2 regions of the Planococcus liqunii genome follow, and region 1 is predicted to be linked to the other one. Evidence: riboswitches for the same ligand, from Rfam matches in the RefSeq annotation. Region 1 holds a riboswitch; the other holds the start of a gene.
The links. A riboswitch is a leader RNA that binds a small molecule or an ion and turns the genes downstream of it on or off. The one in region 1 is predicted to bind S-adenosylmethionine.

Region 1 (5,716 bases):
GCGGGGGTCGATGCGTTTCCGATTTGTTTGAACACAACGGATGCTGAAACCATCATTCAAACGGTCAAATTGCTTGAACCTGGCTTTGGCGGCGTCAACTTGGAGGATATTTCGGCGCCGACTTGCTTTGTTGTAGAAGACCGTTTGAAGGAGGAAATGGGCATTCCGGTTTTCCATGATGACCAGCATGGGACGGCAATTGTGACATTGGCTGGTTTGGCCAATGCCTTGAAATTGGTCGGAAAAGAGATTGCTGATACAAAAATCGTGGTTAACGGCGCAGGTGCAGCCGGTATAGCCGTCGTGAAGCTTTTAAGGAAGTTTGGCTGCAGCCAGCTCGTGATGTGCGATACAAAAGGCGCTATTTTTGAAGGCCGGACATACGGCATGAATCCATACAAGGAAAAAGTGGCGGAAAACACCAATCCGGACCGTTTGGAAGGCTTGCTGGGCGACGTTATCCATGGTGCAGATGTCTTTATCGGCGTTTCAGCGGAAGGTGCGCTGACGCAGGAAATGATCCGGATGATGGCAAAAGATCCGATTATTTTCGCAATGGCTAATCCAAATCCGGAAATCCTGCCGCATTTGGCGAAAGAAGCGGGCGCGCGCATCGTTGGGACCGGGCGTTCCGATTTTCCGAACCAGGTCAATAATGTGCTGGCCTTTCCCGGAATCTTCAGAGGGGCTTTGGATGTTCAAGCAAGCCAAATCAATGATGCGATGAAAATTGCGGCCGTTGAAGCCATTGCCGGACTGATCGAGGCGCATGAACTTCACGACGATTATGTGATACCGGCTCCTTTCGATCTGAGAGTAGCACCGGCTGTAGCTGCCGCTGTTGCGAAGGCCGCAATCGAGACGGGCGTTGCCAATTACGCATATTTGCCGCAAAACACACTGGATGGCGTTCCAGCTGTTTCCGGCAAAGAACATATATAATAGAAGAAAAGCGGCCTATCCTTTTGGATTGGCCGCTTTTTAACATCGATTTTGAAGAGTCAAAGAAGCTTTGCAGGCCTATAGAAGCGACGGTGCATTTCCGGTTTGCTGCCGAACTTTTTGCAATGCCTGTTCCAAGTCTTCCAATAAATCGTCGGTATGTTCCAACCCGACAGACAAGCGCAGCAGGCCATCGGTTATGCCGCGTTTGCCGCGTTCTTCTTTTGGCATAGAAGCGTGGGACATGGTTGCGGGATACGACAAGATCGATTCGACTGCCCCTAAACTGACGGCAAATAGCGGAATCTGTAAACTTTCCACAAATGCCCGGGCTGCTTTCTTGTCAGCTAGCCGAAAAGACAAGACAGCTCCGGCGCCTGTTGCTTGGCGTTCATGGATCGGGTATCCCGGGTGGAACCGGAATCCCGGATAGTAGACTTCTTCAATGGCCGGATGGCTATGCAAGTAATCGGCAATAATGCGCGCCGAAGCGGAAGATTGCTTAAGACGTGCCCCAAGTGTCTTAATGCCTTGAATTAGCGTATAAGCGTCCTGGGCGCCTAAAACAGAACCGAAGGTGTTTTGGATAAAACCCAGACGGGTGCCGAGCTCTGCATCTTTCGTTACGGCAAGGCCGGCAATGATGTCGCTATGCCCGGACAGAAACTTCGTCGCACTGTGGAGGACAAGGTCCGCTCCAAGGTCCAGCGGATTTTGGTAAAGCGGCGTCATAAAAGTATTGTCGACAAATGTCAGGCAGTCATTCGCTTTTGCCAGTTTAGCAGCGATTTCAATATCGGTGATGTTCATCACCGGATTGGAAGGCGTCTCAAGGTAAATGACTTTAGTGTTCGGGCGAATCGCTTCCGCCATTTCGCTCAAGTCCGTCATATTGACAAATGTATAATCAATCTGGAATTTGTTCAAAACTTCTGTAACGAACCGGTAAGTGCCGCCGTATACGTCTTTAGAGACGAGCACGTGGTCACCAGCGGACAGCAGCATAAAAGCCGATGAAATCGCGGCCATGCCGGAAGAAAAGGCGAATCCGCGTGTGCCATTTTCAAGTTTGGCAATGGTTTCTTCCAACTTTAAGCGCGTCGGATTTCCGGAGCGGCTATAGTCGAAAGGTCCGAATTCATCAAAGCTTTCCTGATGATAAGTCGAAGATAAATAGAGGGGAACATTGACTGCCCCGGTTTCACGGTCTACGCCGGTGGCATGAATAAATTGCGTTTCCAATTTTTGAGTTGTCATGTTTATCATCCTTTCATATAAAAAACCAGGGGCTTTCTTCAGAAAAGAAGAAAGCCCCTGGTTTGGGAATATCATCTTCTCATCTGCTAGGCGGTTGCCTATTGGAATTAGCACCGTTGCCGTTAGGCTGGTTGCTGAGACATCGCAGGGCCAAATCCCTCCGTCTCTCTTGATAAGAAATAAATTATGAAATTATGTGCGATTTAATATTTGTAAGTCTAGAGCATTTCAGCCGGAAGTGCAAGGGAAAAAATGAAATAATCTAAAAACATCCACTTGAAGTATGTAAGAAGCAAAAGGGCATTTCTTTTAATTCGAATAGCGAAAGGTTATAATAAGCATTAACTATTTTTTATAAAAGGGGAATATGGATGTATATTGTGACTTCAACTGTAGAAGTACCGATGGGAAAAACACAGGATCTGATTGAAATATACCGAAATCGTTCCCGCCGGGTAGACCAGGCAGAAGGCTTTCAGCAGTTTCGCTTGATCCAGAACACCAAAAAATTAAATGAATTGACCGTGCACATGGAATGGCAGTCAAAAGAGTCTTATTTAAAATGGGTCCGAAGCAGCGAGTTTAAAGAAATCCATGAACTCGAAAAGAATTACCCTGACAAGGACCTGGCAGGAATTGCTCCGAAAGTCCGCCAGTATGAAGTGGTGGCCGAATGAACAAAGCCATTAAAGGCCAAATTGCACTGGAAACGGCCAAGAGCATTTATGAAGCTTACCCCAATTTGTGGGAGCGCTTCGGCGAGCGGGGATTTCAGCATACAGAAAAAGACAACCATCACCATCTGGACCATTTGGAAACAGCTTATGAATTGGAAGACATGCAAGTTTTCCTTGATTATAGCCGCTGGCTCGAGACGGTGCTGAACAGCCGCAATGTGGAAACTGCACTTATTATCGATAATTTTGAAAGGCTCATCGACATTCTTCCAGGGAAAACGGGAAAGCAGGAAGAGCGCTTTATGCTCGCCTGCCTGAATGAAGCGAATGCCTTACTTACTAAACCGTAGCAAAAGGAGGTTGATCCGATGATTCAACCCATTCAATTAGCGGATTTGTTTTTGGAAGGCGAAGATATGGAAGCGTTGCGCCACATCCGTTTCTTCCTCGATCAGCACAGCCGCAAAGAATTATTCGACCATTTGCTGACACCGGCAATGTATCATATTGGCTCTTTATGGGAAAACAATGAAATAACAGTAGCGGATGAGCATTTAGCGACAGCCATATGTGATTTTGTTGTATCCGCTGTGGACAATCGTGAAATGGCAGAAAAAGGGCTGGAAAGAAAAGTGATGGTTCTTGGTCCCGAAGGGGAAGACCATTACATCGGCCTAAAAATGGTCTCCAGCCTTTTTCGTGACCATGGCTGGTCAGTGAAATACATGGGCCCGAACCTTCCGTTGCCGCATGCTTTGGAAGCTGCGGAAAAATGGCAGCCTGATGTCGTCGCTTTATCGGCGGCACTTGTTTACAGGCTGCCTGTTTTAAAAACTTATGCACAAGCGTTTTTGGCATTGCCGTCAAAACCTGCTGTTTTAATTGGTGGACGGGCGGTCAATGTTTCCAATGTGAACTCTTTGAGAAGCACAGGTGCGATGGTTATACAAGATTTAAGCCAGTTGGAACTCTGGCTGAAGACGGGAGAGAAGCCGCGCAATGACTACGACATCTCAATTTAATGGATTGCCGCTCCCGGCATATACACTGGATCGCCAGCTGGTCATCACCGAAGGCTCAGCAGAAGCGATTGAGCTATTTGGCGACTGCCGGATTTTCACCGATATTGTCGATGAAGAAAGTCTGAAAAAAGCAAAAACCCTATTAAGTTCCGAAGTTCTTCAACCAAAATTTGAGCTTAATTTTATTTCCCGAAAAGGCGAGCTGCTTTTGGCGGATGTTTATGGGAAACGGAGTGATTCAGGAAGCCTTTCGCTCGTTGTTGTGCCTAAAGACAATCAATTGGAGCGTGTGGCAAACCAACTGGCCAAACTGCGCGAAAGGCTCCGGGAGACGGATTATGATCTGTTCCTGGAAAAAGAACGCACGGTCGAACTGCTTCAAAGGGTAAGCGAATTATCCGCTCCGTATATTCAATTAGACACAAACCGTCTGCTGGTGCCGTTGTTCGGCGATTTGACGGAAGAGCAGGTGCAGGCATTCTCTCCGCGGCTGTTGGCGAACATTTACGAAACCCGGGCAGAAACCGTAATTTTTGATTTAACCGCGATGGGGAAAATTACAGACGGCGGCCTTCAGCAGTTGGCTGATTTGCTGCAATCTTTGATGATTATGGGGACAGCCAGCATTTTTACAGGTGTCAAACCGGAACATGCCAAGCAGCTGCATCAGATGCAGGCGAAGCTGCCGATGCGTTTTCTTTCTTCGCTGCAAGAAGTCTTGTCGTCCAACCGACGGACAAGCTGAGCTGGCTATTTTAAAAGAGCCGGCTTTTTTCTTTGCCCGAAAGCATGAGCGGGAAAGATGTAATGATTTGGCAAAATCGATACAATATGTAGGGTAAGGAGTGAAGAACAATGCACATAAAAAAGTTTAAAGATATTCCTCTTTCTGTTTTAGATTTAGCACCGGTCAATGAAGGTAGCAACGCCGGAGAATCGTTCCGCCGCAGTGTGGAGCTTGCCCAGCATGTGGAAAAGTGGGGCTTCAACCGCTACTGGCTTGCTGAACACCATAACATGCCAGGAATCGGCAGTTCCGCGACTTCGGTATTGATCGGCCATATTGCCGGGGCTACTGAACGAATCCGTGTCGGCTCAGGCGGGGTCATGCTGCCGAACCATGCACCGCTCGTCATTGCCGAACAGTTCGGAACGCTCGAAGCGATTTATCCTGGCCGCATCGACTTGGGGCTCGGGCGTGCGCCTGGCAGTGACCAAGCGACCGCTTATGCGCTCCGGCGCACATTGCAAAGCAGCGGAGATGATTTTCCGCAGCAAGTGTCCGAGCTGGAGAATTACTTTTCCGATAAACCGGTCGGACGTGTTCGTTCGTATCCGGGCACAGGCCTTCATGTGCCGATTTGGCTTTTGGGATCCAGCGGCTTCAGTGCCCAGCTGTCGGCCATCAAGGGCTTGCCGTTTTCATTTGCCAGCCACTTTGCGCCGGACTTTACGATGCAGGCGCTGCAATTATATCACCAGAATTTCAAGCCTTCCGCCGCACTGAAAGAGCCGTATGCCATGGTCGGAGTAAATGTCATTGCAGCGGATACCCAGGAACGCGCAGAATGGCTGGCGACATCCAGCCAGCAGCAGATGTTCAACTTGATGCGGGGCATGCCGACAACGTTCACCCCGCCGATCGACAATTTGGAAGAGGCTTGGACGGACCGGGAAATCGCCATTTTCAAAGAAAAGCTGGATACGGAATCAATGATTGTCGGCACGCCTGATGTAGTGCGCGAAAAACTAAGTGCTTTCATCAACAAAACCCGTGCCAACGAAGTGATCATCAACTCCCAGGTTTTCCACCAGGAA
Region 2 (5,716 bases), 470 kb from region 1:
TTGCTCCAGTGGCAAGAGCAGCTCCCTCAGCAATGGCACGGATTTTCCGTGCGGTGTCCTCGGTCTTCTTCCAGGAATCGGCACGGATGTAAAAGCGGGCCGAAGCGTATTCCGGGATGATGTTCGGCGCATCGCCGCCGTGTGTGATGATGCCGTGTACACGGGCATCAGACGGCAACTGCTGGCGCAGGGCATTGATGCCGTTGAACAATTGAAGCACGGCGTCGAGTGCGTTGATGCCTTCTTCCGGAGAAGCTGCCGCATGCGCCGGTTTGCCGTAAAAATGAAAATCAAGCGGGTCGACCGCAAGGGAAGGGCCGGTGATGGCCGATTTCCCGGATGGGTGGATCATCAATGCAGCATCAATTCCCTGGAGCAGCCCGTGCTTCACGAAACTGCCTTTGGCGCTGCCGTTCGGTCCGCCTTCTTCAGCCGGCGTCCCGAGCACTACGACACGCCCGCCAGTGGAAGCAAAAGTTTCCGAAAGGGCAATCGCCGCTGCGACGCTTGTCGTGCCGATAATGTTGTGGCCGCAAGCGTGTCCGAGGCCCGGCAAGGCATCGTATTCAGCGAGGTAAGCAATGGTCGGACCGGGCAGTGCGCTTTCTTTGCTGGCAAAAAACGAAGTGTCGTGTCCGGCAACACCCGTTTCAACAGTAAAACCGGCATCTTCCAGCAATTCCACCAAAGTAGCACTGGCAAAAACTTCTTCATTGCCGATTTCCGGTCTGGCATGGATGGCCTGGCTTGTGGCGATATACTCTTCGCGTTTCGAGTCGATGGACTGGGAAATGGTTAGGGCTGCTTCTTGGATAGCTGTCATTGATGTTCCTCCTCAAGGTTTATTGGTAATCCACTAGTTCTTTTACAGGGACGAATGTCGGAATTTGAGCGCCTTTTGTATGTTCTTTGATAAATTCAGCAGTATCGTCCTGCTGATACAGTTCAACGATCTTCAAGAAATCCGGATCGTCAGCATTTTCTTTGCTGGCCGCAATCAAGTTGATGTAAGGAGCGGCAGTTTCGCTTTCACGGGCAATCGGATCTTCCGATGGATTCAATCCGGCATCGACGGCAACACCGTTATTGATGATCGAAGCAGCAACATCCGCCATGGCACGAGGCGTCTGGCCGGAAATCATCGGCACCAGTTCGATATTTTTCGGGTTTTCGATAATGTCGTCCGCAGTGCCAGTCAATCCGGCATCATCCGATAACTTGATCAAACCGGCTTCCTGCAGGAGCAATAAGCCGCGGCCCATGTTTGTCGCTTCGTTCGGCAGCGCAATTTGAGCACCGTCCGGCAGTTCATCGACCGTCTTGTATTTTTCAGAGTAAAGGCCCATTGGAGCAATAACAGTAGAACCGATCGGGACGATATCCAATTTATGTTCAGCAACAAATTCATCGAAATAAGAAATGGTCTGGAATGCATTTAAATCCAATTCGCCTTCGGCAAGCGCCATGTTCGGTGCGACATAGTCAGAGAACGTAACGATTTCGATGTCGATCCCTTCTTTTGCAGCTTTTTCGCCTACATAATCCCAAATCGTTGTATCAGAGCCGCTGATGCCAAGTGTGACTTTTCGGTTGCCGTCGGCGCCTTCTTCATCGCCGCCTCCGCATGCTGCCAAAAGCAAAACCAGTGCGGCTAATAGTAAAAGGGAAGTAATTTTCTTCATGTTGTGTTTCCTCCAATGTTTGTTTTAGTTGTTTTAGAATTTAATGATGTTGTTTTTAACTGCGGCGTACGCGTTTTGACAACACGTTTCCGAGCGACTGCACGCCTTGGACGAGAATCACCAGGATAGCGACGGTGATGACCATGACTAAGGTATCAAAGCGCTGGTAACCGTAGGTGATGGCCAAGTCTCCGAGGCCGCCGCCTCCGATGGCTCCGGCCATAGCGGATGCACCAATCAAGCCGACAATCGCAATCGTCAATGCCAGGACCAGTGAACTCAAGGCTTCCGGAATCAAAAAGCGGAAGATGATTTGCCCAGGGGTGGCACCCATTGCCTGCGCTGCTTCGATAACGCCTTTATCCACTTCAAGCAAGGAGTTTTCGATTAAGCGTGCGATATACGGCCCTGCATAAAAGACCAGTGGGACGATGGCGGCTGCTGTGCCGATTGACGTGCCGACAATCAGGCGGGTCAACGGAATGATGGCGACCATCAAAATGATGAATGGCACGGAGCGGAAAATATTAATGATGATGTTCAAAACTTTCGAAACCGGCTCGTTTGCCAACAAATGCCCTTTGCGGGTGACGACCAGCAGTATTCCGAGCGGGAATCCGATGATCAAAGAAAAAAGAAACGAAGCACCTGTCATATAAACGGTTTCCCAAAGGGCTTCTAAAATTTGTTCGTTATCAACTAGCATAGTTCTTAACCTCCTCAACTTTGACCGTGTCGCTTCGAATCGCTTTCAACGCCTGCTCAATTTCAGCCGGCGTTCCGGAAAACTCGACGATCAAATTGCCATATGGGGCGCCTTGGAGTTCGGTGATGTTGCCGAACAGCACGTTCAGATCGAGATTGAACTCCCGCGATACCCGCGACATCAACGGCTGACCGACAGAAGGACCTGTAAACTGGACGCGGTAGATCGTATGGCTGCGGTTCGGGTCCTGAATTTGGTTCAGAAGCGATTCAGGCAGGTCGTCGTTCATGACAGAACGGACAAAGCGCTGGGTTGTCGGCTGCTGCGGATTGGTGAATACTTCGAATACGCTGCCTTGTTCGATCACTTTGCCGGCTTCGAGAACCGCGACTTTATCGCAGATTTCCCGGATTACGCCCATCTCGTGGGTAATCAGCAAAATGGTGATATTGTATTCCCGGTTGATGCGGCGAAGCAATTCCAGGATGGACTGCGTTGTTTGCGGATCTAGCGCGGATGTCGCTTCGTCGCACAGCAGAACCGAAGGGTTGGTAGCAAGCGCACGGGCAATGCCGATCCGCTGCTTCTGTCCGCCGGAAAGCTGATCAGGGTATTTCTCAGCTTGGTCTGCAAGCCCCACAAAATCAAGCAAGTCTTTTACTTGTTCCTTGATTTTGTTTTTCGGTGTGTTTGCCAGGATAAGCGGCATGGCGACGTTGTGGTACACCGTTTTTGAATTCAACAGATTGAAATGCTGGAAAATCATGCCGATGTCTTTCCGGGTTTCCCGGATTTCTCTGCTGGATAGGGTGGAGATGTCTTTGCCGTGGATCAAAACCCGGCCGCTTGTCGGCCGTTCCAATAAGTTGACCGTCCGGATCAAGGAACTTTTGCCGGCGCCGCTAAAGCCGATGACACCATATATTTCACCTGTTTCAACGGTCAAGTCAATGCCGTTCAACGCGTGGATTTCCTGCTTGCCCGACTGGTAGGTTTTTGCGACCTTTTCAAATTGAATCATTTGGTATGCCTCCTCTTGCTGTCTAAACCTTTACTGTACACTTCCACTTTCTTTCAAAATGAACGAAAAAAAGCCCTCTTTTTTCTTATCCACAAGAAAAAAGAAGGCTTCAGAATGAAACCATCTCGTTCTCATCTTCCAGATGCAAAAAAAGCATCTGCAGGAATTAGCACAGTGTTCGCATATAGCGAACCCGCTGCCGAAACGTCATAGGGCCTGTCCCTCGGTTTCTCTGGATAAGAAAGTGATGTACGTTATTCGATTTGTAATGTTTACTTTATTGTGAAATAACGAATAAGTCAAGGGCATCTCTAAAAAACTTTATTCAAGCAGAGAAAAGAAGCAAAAAGACCTATGTGAAGCCGTTGTGTTAGGCGGACCCTGCTGGTTTCTTTCGAAATACCGCAGATACTTTTGTTTCCGTGCCATCTTTGATGCGAATAATGTTTTCAAGATGTTTCCAAACGGCCATAGCAAATAAGGCAACAGCAGTGGCAAGGGGCCAGATGCCTTCAGCCGGCCAGTAGGCGATGGCAAAAAACATGCCATACAAAACCAGCACGCCAATCACCAAATAATTGGTGACTAGTGCCGCCAGCACCAGCAGCAATCCGCCGGCAAGCCCAAGTTTCCAGTCGAGCGCAAGCATGACGCCTATGACAGAAGCGGTTCCTTTGCCGCCGTCAAAGTTCATATAAAATGGGAAGTTGTGGCCGAAAATCACACCGGCTCCTACCAGGAACAAGAGCATCCAAACCGTGTCATCGGATAAAGAAAAGCTGTTCAGCAAAAGGCGGAATCCGACGACGGCGAGAGCTCCTTTCAGGATGTCCCAAAAAGCGACCAGTGCGCCGTATTTCCAGCCAAGGACGATTGCCGCATTGGACGCTCCAGAATTTTTGACGCCTTCTTTTTTGACATTGACGCCGGATAAGAGCTGGGCAAGGGAAGAACCATGAAGGCAGCCGATCAAATAACCTGAAAAAAGTGCAAATGCAATCCATAAAATCATATTTTCTCACCTCTATATAGTAAACGGCTGAAAGAAGTAATGGTTTCATAATTTTTAGAAAAGATAGACTTGACAAATTATTTTATTCTTTTTATACTACTCAACATGATGGAAAACTAAATCTGAATACTCTTATCAAGAGAGGCGGAGGGAATAGGCCCTATGATGCCCGGCAACCAACAAGCGATGCTTGGAAAGGTGCTAAATCCTACAGATCCGGCAAGACGGGATCTGGCAGATGAGAGGAGGCAATCCGTATACAACGGCCCTCTTCTTAATTGAAGGGGGCTTTTTTCTATTCCTCCTCAACCGCGGTTTCCATCAAAAAAACCTTAGGAGGAAAACAAAATGACAAACTTTAAACCAGAAACGCTTTTATTGCACGGCGGACAACAACCGGATCCAGTGACTGGAGCGAGAGGGGTAGCCATCCATAAAACCACTTCTTATGTGTTTAAAAATACGGAGCATGCCCAAAACTTATTTGGATTGAAAGAACAAGGAAATATTTATTCGCGCATCATGAACCCGACCGTGGACGTCTTTGAACAGCGTGTGGCGCTTCTTGAAGGCGGGACTGCTGCAGTCGCCCTTGCATCGGGAATGGCGGCCATTGCTTTCTCCATTCTGAACGTAGCGGAAGCGGGAGACGAAATTGTGGCGGACGGCAATCTGTACGGCGGTACCTACAGCCTTTTTGCCAACACATTGCCGCGCTATGGCATCACGGTTAAATTTGTAGACGGAACAACAAACCCGGAAAACTTCCGGGCAGCCATTACGGATAAAACAAAAGCGATTTTCGGTGAAATTATCGGAAACCCAAGCTTGAACGTTTTTGATGTAGAAGCGGTAGCCGACATCGCCCATGAAAATCAGATTCCTTTATTGATTGACAATACATTTGCCTCGCCTTACGGCAGCAATCCGATCGCGTTCGGCGCAGACGTTGTCATCCATTCCGCGACAAAATGGATCGGCGGGCACGGCACAACCATTGGCGGCGTTGTCGTGGACGGCGGCAAGTTCAATTGGAATAATTCAAGATTCCCGAACTACACAGAGCCGGATGAAAGCTACCACGGCATCCGCTATGGCATCGACGTGGAAGGCGCCTCGTTCGCAACCAAGCTGCGCGTGCAGCTGCTTCGCGATTTCGGGCCGTCATTAAGTGCGGAAAGTGCCCATGCGTTCCTGCAGGGACTGGAAACTTTGCATTTGCGCATCCCGCGCCATAACAGCAATGCGCGCTTGATTGCGGAATATTTGAAAGACCATCCGCAAGTGGAGTGGGT

Region 2: another riboswitch for S-adenosylmethionine. It lies ahead of QWY22_RS16220 (methionine ABC transporter ATP-binding protein); the one in region 1 lies ahead of metC (cystathionine beta-lyase).

The regions. Positions count from the first base shown of each region.
Region 1 is NZ_CP129238.1:2,813,454-2,819,169, reverse strand. Features, by position in the region: gene ystJ (NADP-dependent malic enzyme) at 1-942, shown strand, start outside; gene metC (cystathionine beta-lyase) at 1,021-2,199, opposite strand; SAM riboswitch class I at 2,276-2,378, opposite strand; gene QWY22_RS14205 (antibiotic biosynthesis monooxygenase family protein) at 2,571-2,876, shown strand; gene QWY22_RS14200 (hypothetical protein) at 2,873-3,226, shown strand; gene QWY22_RS14195 (cobalamin B12-binding domain-containing protein) at 3,245-3,898, shown strand; gene QWY22_RS14190 (STAS domain-containing protein) at 3,876-4,643, shown strand; gene QWY22_RS14185 (LLM class flavin-dependent oxidoreductase) at 4,754-5,716, shown strand, end outside.
Region 2 is NZ_CP129238.1:3,285,062-3,290,777, reverse strand. Features, by position in the region: gene QWY22_RS16235 (M20 family metallopeptidase) at 1-823, opposite strand, end outside; gene QWY22_RS16230 (MetQ/NlpA family ABC transporter substrate-binding protein) at 843-1,682, opposite strand; gene QWY22_RS16225 (methionine ABC transporter permease) at 1,738-2,388, opposite strand; gene QWY22_RS16220 (methionine ABC transporter ATP-binding protein) at 2,378-3,409, opposite strand; SAM riboswitch class I at 3,538-3,652, opposite strand; gene QWY22_RS16215 (glycerol-3-phosphate acyltransferase) at 3,780-4,421, opposite strand; SAM riboswitch class I at 4,551-4,666, shown strand; gene QWY22_RS16210 (O-acetylhomoserine aminocarboxypropyltransferase/cysteine synthase family protein) at 4,770-5,716, shown strand, end outside.